3 regions of the Streptomyces sp. NPDC021100 genome follow, and region 1 is predicted to be linked to each of the others. Evidence: predicted binding sites of a transcription regulator. Region 1 holds the regulator's gene; each other region holds the start of a gene.

Region 1 (3,273 bases):
CCGGCCAGGCGGCCGGTGCGGCGTCGGGGCCGGCCTGCGGTTCGCCGGACTCCTCGACGAGGTCGCCGCAGAAGACGACGTCCGGGGCCCCGCCGTCGCCCGGCACCAGGACGGCCAGGTCGTGCCGGCTGTGGGCGGCTCCCAGCGCGACGAGACGGGCCCGCCGCCCGCCGCCGAGGTCGAGCTCCGCTCCGTCGGCGACCTCGTGGGCCGGGGTCACCAGCCGGGCCGCGGCCTCGGCGGCGTCGCGCGCGTCCATCCCGTACCGGACCGCGTCCTCCCGCAGTTCCCCGGGGGCGAGCTGATCGGCGAGCCCCGCCGCCCCGTACACCGCCGCGCCCGCGAACGCGGCGGTGCCGAAGACGTGGTCGAAGTGGCCATGTGTGAGTGCGATGTGCGTCACGGGCCGCCCGAAGAGCTCCCGCACCTCCCGCTCGATCTCCCCACCCTCACGGAGCGTCGCCCCCGTGTCCACGACCAGGACGCCCGACGCCCCGACGACCGCCCCCGTCGTCGCGTCCCAGCGCGGCAGCCTGCGCCGGGCCACCCCCGGCGCGAGCCGTTCCCAGCGCGCCCCCCTGTGCTGCTCCTGGTCCGTTCCTCCGTGGTTTCCCATGCCGGGAACCTAACGCGCGCGCGGTACGGTGACCCGTCCGGCGGCGCACGCGGATCGGACGCGGATCGGATACGGAGCGCGACTGCCTTGCCGTGGCCGTGGTGGACCGCCGTACACTGACGTGTGGGGTTTGGCACTCGTGACCTTTGAGTGCCAGGCACGAGACCCGGGTAAGACCCGGGCAGGACCCCGCGAGACGGCTGGACCCGCTGGACTGGAGGTGTGCGCGGATGCTGAGCGAACGCAGGCTCAAGGTCCTGCGTGCCATCGTCCAGGACTACGTGGGCACCGAGGAGCCCGTCGGCTCCAAGGCCCTCACCGAGCGTCACCACCTCGGCGTGTCCCCTGCGACGGTGCGCAACGACATGGCGGTGCTGGAGGAGGAGGGGTTCATCGCCCAGCCCCACACCAGCGCCGGCCGGATCCCGACCGACAAGGGCTACCGCCTCTTCGTCGACCGGCTGGCGGGCGTCAAGCCGCTGTCCTCCGCGGAGCGGCGCGCGATCCAGAACTTCCTGGACGGCGCGGTCGACCTGGACGACGTGGTGGCCCGCACGGTGCGGCTGCTGGCGCAGCTCACCCGGCAGGTGGCGGTCGTGCAGTACCCGTCGCTGACCCGGTCGACCGTCCGGCACGTGGAGCTGCTGCCGCTCGCCCCCGCGCGGGTGATGCTGGTGCTGATCACGGACACCGGGCGGGTCGAGCAGCGGATGGTCGACTGCCCGGCGCCGGTCGGCGAGGTGGCGCTGGCGGATCTGCGGGCGCGGCTCAACAGCCGCGTGGTGGGCCGGCGGTTCACGGATGTGCCGCAGCTGGTGCAGGATCTCCCCGATTCCTTCGAGCAGGACGATCGCGGAACCGTTTCGACGGTCCTGGCCGTTCTCCTGGAGACCCTGGTCGAGGAGACCGAGGAGCGGCTGATGATCGGCGGCACCGCCAATCTCACCCGTTTCGGTCATGACTTCCCGCTGACGATCCGGCCCGTGCTGGAGGCGTTGGAGGAGCAGGTCGTCCTCCTCAAGCTGCTCGGCGAGGCCACGGATTCAGGCATGACCGTCCGCATCGGTCATGAGAACGCCCACGAGGGCCTGAACTCCACATCCGTCGTCGCCGTCGGCTACGGTTCGGGCGACGAAGCCGTCGCCAAACTCGGCGTGGTCGGACCGACCCGCATGGATTACCCCGGAACGATGGGAGCGGTACGCGCAGTGGCACGTTACGTCGGACAGATCCTGGCGGAGTCGTAAGTGGCCACGGACTACTACGCGGTCCTGGGCGTACGGCGCGATGCCTCGCAGGACGAGATCAAGAAGGCCTTCCGCCGCCTCGCCCGCGAGCTGCACCCGGACGTCAACCCGGACCCGAAGACGCAGGAGCGGTTCAAGGAGATCAACGCCGCTTACGAGGTGCTCTCGGACCCGCAGAAGAAGCAGGTCTACGACCTCGGCGGCGACCCGCTCTCGTCCTCGGGCGGCGGCGGTGGCGCCGGCGGCTTCGGTGCCGGGTTCGGCAACTTCTCCGACATCATGGACGCCTTCTTCGGTCAGGCGTCGCAGCGCGGCCCGCGCTCGCGCACCCGCCGCGGCCAGGACGCGATGATCCGGCTGGAAGTCGACCTGGACGAGGCGACGTTCGGCACGACCAAGGAGATCCAGGTCGACACGGCCGTCGTCTGCACCACGTGCAGCGGCGAGGGCGCCGCCCCCGGCACGTCCGCGCAGACCTGTGACATGTGCCGCGGCCGTGGTGAGGTCTCGCAGGTCACCCGCTCGTTCCTGGGCCAGGTCATGACCTCCCGCCCGTGCCCGCAGTGCCAGGGCTTCGGCACGGTCGTGCCGACGCCGTGCCCGGAGTGCGCCGGCGACGGCCGTGTCCGGTCCCGCCGCACGCTGACGGTCAAGATCCCCGCCGGTGTCGACAACGGCACCCGCATCCAGCTCGCGGGCGAGGGCGAGGTCGGCCCCGGCGGCGGCCCGGCCGGCGACCTCTACGTCGAGATCCACGAGAAGCCGCACTCGGTCTTCCAGCGGCGCGGTGACGACCTGCACTGCACGGTCACCATCCCGATGACCGCGGCGGCGCTGGGCACCAAGGTGCCGCTGGAGACGCTGGACGGCCTGGAGGAGATCGACATCCGGCCCGGCACCCAGTCCGGCCAGGCGATCCCGCTGCACCAGCGCGGTGTCACGCACCTGCGCGGCGGCGGGCGCGGCGATCTCATCGTGCACGTCGAGGTGACGACGCCCGGCAAGCTCGACGCACAGCAGGAGGAGCTGCTCCGGCAGCTCGCCAAGATCCGTGGCGAGGAGCGGCCGACGGGCGAGTTCAAGCCGGGGCAGCAGGGGCTGTTCTCGCGGCTGAAGGACGCGTTCAACGGGCGCTAGCGGACGGGCCGGATCCGGGGGCGTCCGGGTCCGGGCCGGCGCGGCCCGGGTTCCGTTCGGCACGGTCCGAGGAGCGTGACACGATGTGGTCATGGCCTTTGAATCCGTTGGGGAATCCGTAGGGGAACCCGTTGGGGACACCGCGCTGACCGGCCTGTTCCGGCACCCGATCGTGCAGGCCCCGATGGCGGGCGGCGGCTCCTGCCCGCCGCTCGCCGCGGCCGTCTCCGAGGCCGGCGGCCTCGGCTTCCTCGCCGCCGGCTACAAGACGCC
Region 2 (3,273 bases), on a different contig from region 1:
CCGCGCCGACGCGGATGACGCACACGCCGCCGGCGAGCTTGGCGAGGCGCTCCTGGAGCTTCTCGCGGTCCCAGTCCGAGTCGGTGGTCTCGATCTCGGCCTTGATCTGGGCCACGCGGCCGGCGACCTCGTCCGAGTTGCCGCCGCCGTCGACGATGGTGGTGTCGTCCTTGGTGATGGTCACGCGGCGGGCGGAGCCGAGCACGTCCAGGCCGACCTGGTCGAGCTTGAGGCCGACCTCCTCGGCGACGACGGTGGCACCGGTGAGGGTGGCCATGTCGCCCAGCATCGCCTTGCGGCGGTCGCCGAAGCCGGGGGCCTTGACGGCCACGGCGTTGAACGTGCCGCGGATCTTGTTGACGACGAGGGTGGAGAGGGCCTCGCCCTCGACGTCCTCGGCGATGATCAGCAGCGGCTTGGAGCCACCGGCCTGGATGACCTTCTCCAGCAGCGGGAGCAGGTCGGCGATGGCGGAGATCTTGCCCTGGTGGATCAGGATGTACGGGTCGTCGAGGACGGCCTCCATACGCTCCTGGTCGGTGACCATGTAGGGCGAGAGGTAGCCCTTGTCGAAGGCCATGCCCTCGGTGAAGTCGAGCTCCAGACCGAAGGTGTTGGACTCCTCGACGGTGATGACGCCGTCCTTGCCGACCTTGTCCATCGCCTCGGCGATGAGCTCGCCGACCTGCTTGTCCTGGGCGGACAGCGCGGCCACGGCGGCGATGTCGGACTTGGAGTCGATCGGACGCGAGGTCGCGAGCAGCTCGTCGGAGACGGCCTTGACCGCGGCGTCGATGCCCTTCTTCAGGGCGGCCGGGGAGGCACCGGCGGCGACGTTGCGCAGACCCTCGCGGACCAGCGCCTGGGCCAGCACGGTCGCGGTGGTGGTGCCGTCACCCGCGATGTCGTTGGTCTTGGTCGCCACCTCCTTGACGAGCTGGGCGCCCAGGTTCTCGTACGCGTCCTCCAGCTCGACCTCGCGCGCGATGGTGACGCCGTCGTTGGTGATGGTGGGGGCGCCGAACTTCTTGTCGATGACGACGTTGCGGCCCTTGGGGCCGATCGTCACCTTGACCGTGTCGGCAAGCTTGTTGACGCCGCGCTCGAGGGCGCGACGGGCGTCCTCGTCGAACTTCAGGGTCTTCGCCATGGGTTACGTATCCTTCGCCGTGTCTCTCAAACGAACTGCGCCCCCGGCGCCCGGTTGTTGGACGCGGGTACCAGGGGCACAGAACAAAAGCCTCGAGAATTCGAAAGCTTCGGGGTGAACTACTTCTCGATGATCGCGAGCACGTCGCGGGCCGAGAGGACGAGGTACTCGTCGCCGTTGTACTTCACCTCGGTGCCGCCGTACTTGCTGTAGAGCACGACGTCGCCGACCTTGACGTCGAGCGGCAGGCGCTCGCCGTTCTCGAATCGGCCCGGGCCCACGGCGAGGACGGCACCCTCCTGGGGCTTCTCCTTCGCGGTGTCCGGGATGACCAGGCCAGAGGCCGTGGTCTGCTCGGCGTCCAGCGGCTGGACCACGATGCGGTCCTCGAGCGGCTTGATGGCAACCTTGGAGCTGGCGGTCGTCACGATCCGACCTCCCCCTTCGGAGATCTCACGGGGTCAATTGTCTGAGGTGGCGACCAGGTGGATCCGTCGTCGCGGGTGCCGGACCTGCCCGTCGCTGTGTTTGGCACTCGCCGGTGGAGAGTGCCAACGGAGCCGAGACTATGACGCGCTTAGCACTCGGTCAAGCGGAGTGCCAATTTGCGGGCGCGCGCCGGGGGCTTCCGGGCGCGTCGCGCGCCCCTTCATCCGGTGACGCGCCCGCTGTCAGACGTAGTCCTCCAGCCGCGCCACGGTGAACCCCTGCCGCTGGACGCTGCGCACCATGTTGGCGACCATCCCCGTCATGGTCGTGCCCTTGAGCTCGGCGGGACCGCGGAAGTGCGCGAGCACGATGTCGCCGGGACGAAGCTTCCCCGCTTCGGCGTACCTCATGTCATTGATCTGCATCGTGGCCTCCCACAGCACGACGGCCTTGACCCCGCAGGAGCCGGCCGCCGCCAGGGTGGCGTCGTTGTAGTTGCCGTACGGCGGACGGAAGAGCTCCGGCCGCTTGCCGAACCGCTTCCTCAGCGTCTCCTGCTGCCCGCAGATCTCCCGCTTCTGCGCCTCGGCGGAAAGGGTGCGCAGATTGGGGTGGGTGAGCGTGTGGTTGTGCACGCCGTTGCCGAGGGCGCGCAGCTCGTCGAAGTAGCCGTAGCCGCGCCCGGCGCGCGCGGCGCTGTCCGTCAGGAACATGCTGAACGGCAGCTTGAGGTCCTTGGCCATGCGCAGGAACGCCGGGTCCTTCTCGGCGCCGTCGTCGAAGGTCAGGAAGACGACCTTGTCCTTGGTCGGCACCCGCCGGACGATCTGCGGCGTCCCGCCCTTGTGGTGCTCGGTGAGCCGGGTGGCGGGCGGCGCCGGGGGCGGGGCGAGCGGCTTGTCGAGCCCCCAGCGGCGGTACGCGGCGGGGTCCGGGGCGGGGGTGCTCCGCTTCTCCTTGGGCTGCTCGGCGGCCCTCGTGGTGCCGGACCCCGTCCCCCCGCCCTCCTTCTTCGGGCCGTCCGACCCGGAGGAGCACCCGGAGAGCAGCAGGGCGGCGGCGCAGAGCGGGACGAGGGAGAGGCGGGCGGAGCGGCGGATGCGGCTGCGTATTCGGCTGCGGTTTCGGCCGCGGTGTGGGCCGGTTCCAGGCGGAGTCACAAGAACGATTCTTGTTCATTCATTCGAGTGATCGCACCGTGGAGGGGGCGGGACGAGTGGTGCACGAGAATGGAACCGTGCCCGCCCCGAACACCGATACCAGCGCCCTCACCGCCGTCGACGGCTTCGCCGCCCTCCTCACCGACGAGGGCCGCCGGCTCCTGGAGGAGCTGCGCGACCACGACCCGGCCCGGGAGCTGGCCGTCGCGACCCGGCTGCGCCGCGACCACCCCGCCGAACTGGTCTCCGCCGCCCTCGGGCAGGCGCGGCTGCGGCAGCGGGCGGTGGCGAAGTTCGGTACCGAGGACGCGTACCGCATGTACTTCACACCCAACGGCGTCGAGCAGGCCACCCGCGCCTCCGTCGCCACGTACCGGGCCCGCCGCTTCGCGGACCTCGGCGTACGCCGCCTGGCCGACCTGTGCTGCGGCATCGGCGGCGACGCCATCGCCCTGGCCCGGGCCGGCGTCTCCGTCCTCGCCGTCGACCGCGACCCGCTGACGTGCGCGGTGGCCCGTGCCAACGCGGCGGCCC
Region 3 (3,273 bases), on a different contig from region 1:
ACGGCCTGTGTGGGAGGCGCCTTCGGCGGCGGGTTCGTGGGGTTCATGGCACAGGGCGGGAGCGGCAGCGTGGGGGCGACGGCGATCGGGCCGTCCGGCTGGGCGTTGTTCCCGCTGCTCAGAGGGGATCACGGGGCGGTCGAGGCGGTGGCGGTGTATGCGGCGGGGCTGCTGGTCGGGTACGCGGCCGGCTTCCTCGCCACGTACTTCTTCGGCTTTCCCCGGAAACGCCCGAGGGCGGCATCCCCGTGATGGGGATGCCGCCCTCGGTCTGCTTCAGGACTGGCGAGCCGGGTCGGCTCAGAAGTCCATCTCGCCACCGGGCATGCCGCCCGGAGCGGCCGCGGCGGCCTTCTCCGGCTTGTCGGCGATGACGGCCTCGGTGGTGAGGAAGAGCGCCGCGATGGAGGCGGCGTTCTGCAGGGCGGAGCGGGTGACCTTCGCCGGGTCGATGATGCCCTCGGCGATCATGTCGACGTACTCGCCGGTCGCGGCGTTGAGGCCGTGGCCGACGGTCAGGTTGCGGACCTTCTCCACGACGACGCCGCCCTCGAGACCACCGTTGACGGCGATCTGCTTGAGCGGGGCCTCCAGGGCCAGCTTGACGGCGTTGGCACCGGTGGCCTCGTCGCCCTCGAGCTCCAGCTTCTCGAACACCTGGGAGGCCTGGAGCAGGGCCACGCCACCACCGGCGACGATGCCCTCCTCGACGGCCGCCTTCGCGTTGCGAACGGCGTCCTCGATGCGGTGCTTGCGCTCCTTGAGCTCGACCTCGGTCGCGGCACCGGCCTTGATGACGGCCACGCCGCCGGCCAGCTTCGCGAGGCGCTCCTGGAGCTTCTCGCGGTCGTAGTCCGAGTCGCTGTTCTCGATCTCGGCGCGGATCTGGTTGACGCGGCCCTGGACCTGGTCGCTGTCACCGGCACCGTCGACGATGGTCGTCTCGTCCTTGGTGATGACGACCTTGCGGGCGCGGCCGAGCAGGTCGAGACCGGCGTTCTCCAGCTTGAGGCCGACCTCCTCGGAGATGACCGTGCCACCGGTGAGGATGGCGATGTCGCCGAGCATGGCCTTGCGGCGGTCGCCGAAGCCCGGGGCCTTGACGGCGACGGACTTGAAGGTGCCGCGGATCTTGTTGACGACCAGGGTCGACAGGGCCTCGCCCTCGACGTCCTCGGCGATGATCAGCAGCGGCTTGCCGGACTGCATGACCTTCTCGAGGAGCGGCAGCAGGTCCTTGACCGAGCTGATCTTCGAGTTGACGATCAGGATGTACGGGTCGTCGAGGGACGCCTCCATACGCTCCATGTCGGTGGCGAAGTACGCCGAGATGTAGCCCTTGTCGAAGCGCATACCCTCGGTGAGCTCCAGCTCCAGACCGAAGGTCTGGGACTCCTCGACGGTGATGACGCCTTCCTTGCCGACCTTGTCCATCGCCTCGGCGATGAGCTCGCCGATCTGGGTGTCGGCGGCGGAGATGGAGGCCGTGGAGGCGATCTGCTCCTTGGTCTCCACGTCCTTCGCCTGCTCCAGGAGGGCGGCGGAGACGGCCTCGACGGCCTTCTCGATACCGCGCTTCAGGGCCATGGGGTTGGCACCGGCGGCCACGTTGCGCAGACCCTCGCGGACCAGCGCCTGGGCGAGGACGGTCGCGGTCGTCGTGCCGTCACCGGCGACGTCGTCCGTCTTCTTCGCGACCTCCTTGACCAGCTCGGCGCCGATCTTCTCGTACGGGTCCTCCAGCTCGATCTCCTTGGCGATGGAGACACCATCGTTGGTGATCGTGGGGGCGCCCCACTTCTTCTCAAGGACGACGTTGCGGCCCTTGGGGCCGAGGGTGACCTTGACGGCGTCGGCGAGCTGGTTCATACCGCGCTCAAGGCCGCGCCGCGCCTCCTCGTCGAACGCGATGATCTTGGCCATGTGAAGTGGTCCTCCCGGACTGGGGGTGGATTGCTCCGGACCGCACAGGCGCCCGCGACGGACGGCCCACATGCTCGGCGGTTCCTTGCCCCGCCGGGCCCGTGGACCTCACCGACGGTCCAAGTCTGTCACTCTCACTGGGAGAGTGCTAAGCCAATGATTAGCACTCGGCACCTCCGAGTGCAAGCGTCCTTCCGAAGACCGGGGTCATCCCGGACACCGTCCCGGAGGGGTTCCGGACCTCGTTTCGAACGGATCCCGGGGGCGCCCCGGAGACCCTTCCCAGCCCAAGGCCGACGCACTCCCCCGCGCCGCCGACCCGGACGGCCGAACAGGCCGACCACCGAACAGATGAACGGACATGACAAAGGGGTCCGCACCTCCCGGTGCGGACCCCTTCGGCAGACTGAGCGATCGGTGGTCGATGCGCCGCGGTCAGGCGGTCACCCTCACCATGTCGGCCTGAGGTCCCTTCTGGCCCTGCGAGATCTCGAACTCGACTCGCTGCCCCTCTTCCAGGGTGCGGTAGCCGTCCATCTGAATCGCGCTGTAGTGGACGAAAACATCCGCACCACCGTCGACCGCGATGAAGCCGTACCCCTTCTCCGCGTTGAACCACTTGACGGTGCCCTGAGCCATGCCTAACTCCCCTATTACTGGCCCTTGCGCAGGACCGCACTTCGCGGACCCGGGTCAGACCTCACCCCTTGTGACACCGAGGGGTGTGCGCCGGAACGCGTCGACCGCGGCTGAATGTATCTGCACGGATGCCGTCTGCAACAGGTCAGACGGACGAGAAATACCGGCGTCGCCGAGCGGCGATATCTGCCCAACAGGGGATGTTCCAGGGCAAGTCGGGCCGGACATACGCCAGCCAACCCGACAATTCGCGCACCTAATTCCTGCGCAACTTGACGGGTTCTCATATGCGTTCGGCTCTGACACCGGAGGGGGAACGTCCCAACTGTATCGCGCTTCAACAGACGGAATCGCCCCGTCCGCTTAGCGGTCGGGGCGATTCACGGTTCGCGTGTGGTTCGCGTGTGGTTCCCGTTGCCGGATGCGTCTCTCGTTGCAGCCGAGCGCCCGGAGTCGTGGGCGCTCAGCGTCGCGGGCGCTCAGCCGCCCGCCACCGCCGGGATGATCGACACGCCCGCGCCGTCCGGGGTCGCCGCGGCCAGACCGCCTTCGAAGCGGACGTCGTCGTCGTTGACGTAGACGTTGACGAAGCGGCGCAGTTTGCCGGCGTCGTCGAGGAGGCGGGCGGCGATGCCCGGGTGGTTCTTCTCCAGGTCGCCGATCACCTCGGAGAGGGTGGATCCCTGGGCCGGGACTTCGGCGCGGCCGTCG

What was found. The regulator HrcA, encoded in region 1, represses chaperone genes, less so after heat shock. The targets are predictions, from matches to a motif close to TTNGCACTCNGNNNNNCNGAGTGCNAA.
Region 2: a site for HrcA is predicted at 1,728-1,754, ahead of groES (co-chaperone GroES). Genes of this name have one in related genera too.
Region 3: a site for HrcA is predicted at 2,049-2,075, ahead of groL (chaperonin GroEL). Genes of this name have one in related genera too.

What each region holds. Positions count from the first base shown of each region.
Region 1 covers NZ_JBIRQH010000013.1:130,270-133,542, reverse strand. Annotated here, with positions in the region: gene ACH4PU_RS23120 (MBL fold metallo-hydrolase) at 1-616, opposite strand, end outside; gene hrcA (heat-inducible transcriptional repressor HrcA) at 847-1,863, shown strand; gene dnaJ (molecular chaperone DnaJ) at 1,864-3,000, shown strand; gene ACH4PU_RS23105 (nitronate monooxygenase) at 3,185-3,273, shown strand, end outside.
Region 2 covers NZ_JBIRQH010000009.1:75,721-78,993, forward strand. Annotated here, with positions in the region: gene groL (chaperonin GroEL) at 1-1,150, opposite strand, end outside; gene groES (co-chaperone GroES) at 1,270-1,578, opposite strand; gene ACH4PU_RS18345 (polysaccharide deacetylase family protein) at 1,822-2,739, opposite strand; gene ACH4PU_RS18350 (methyltransferase domain-containing protein) at 2,817-3,273, shown strand, end outside.
Region 3 covers NZ_JBIRQH010000007.1:37,837-41,109, reverse strand. Annotated here, with positions in the region: gene ACH4PU_RS15555 (PTS transporter subunit EIIC) at 1-252, shown strand, start outside; gene groL (chaperonin GroEL) at 301-1,923, opposite strand; gene ACH4PU_RS15545 (cold-shock protein) at 2,359-2,562, opposite strand; gene ACH4PU_RS15540 (MoaD/ThiS family protein) at 3,042-3,273, opposite strand, start outside.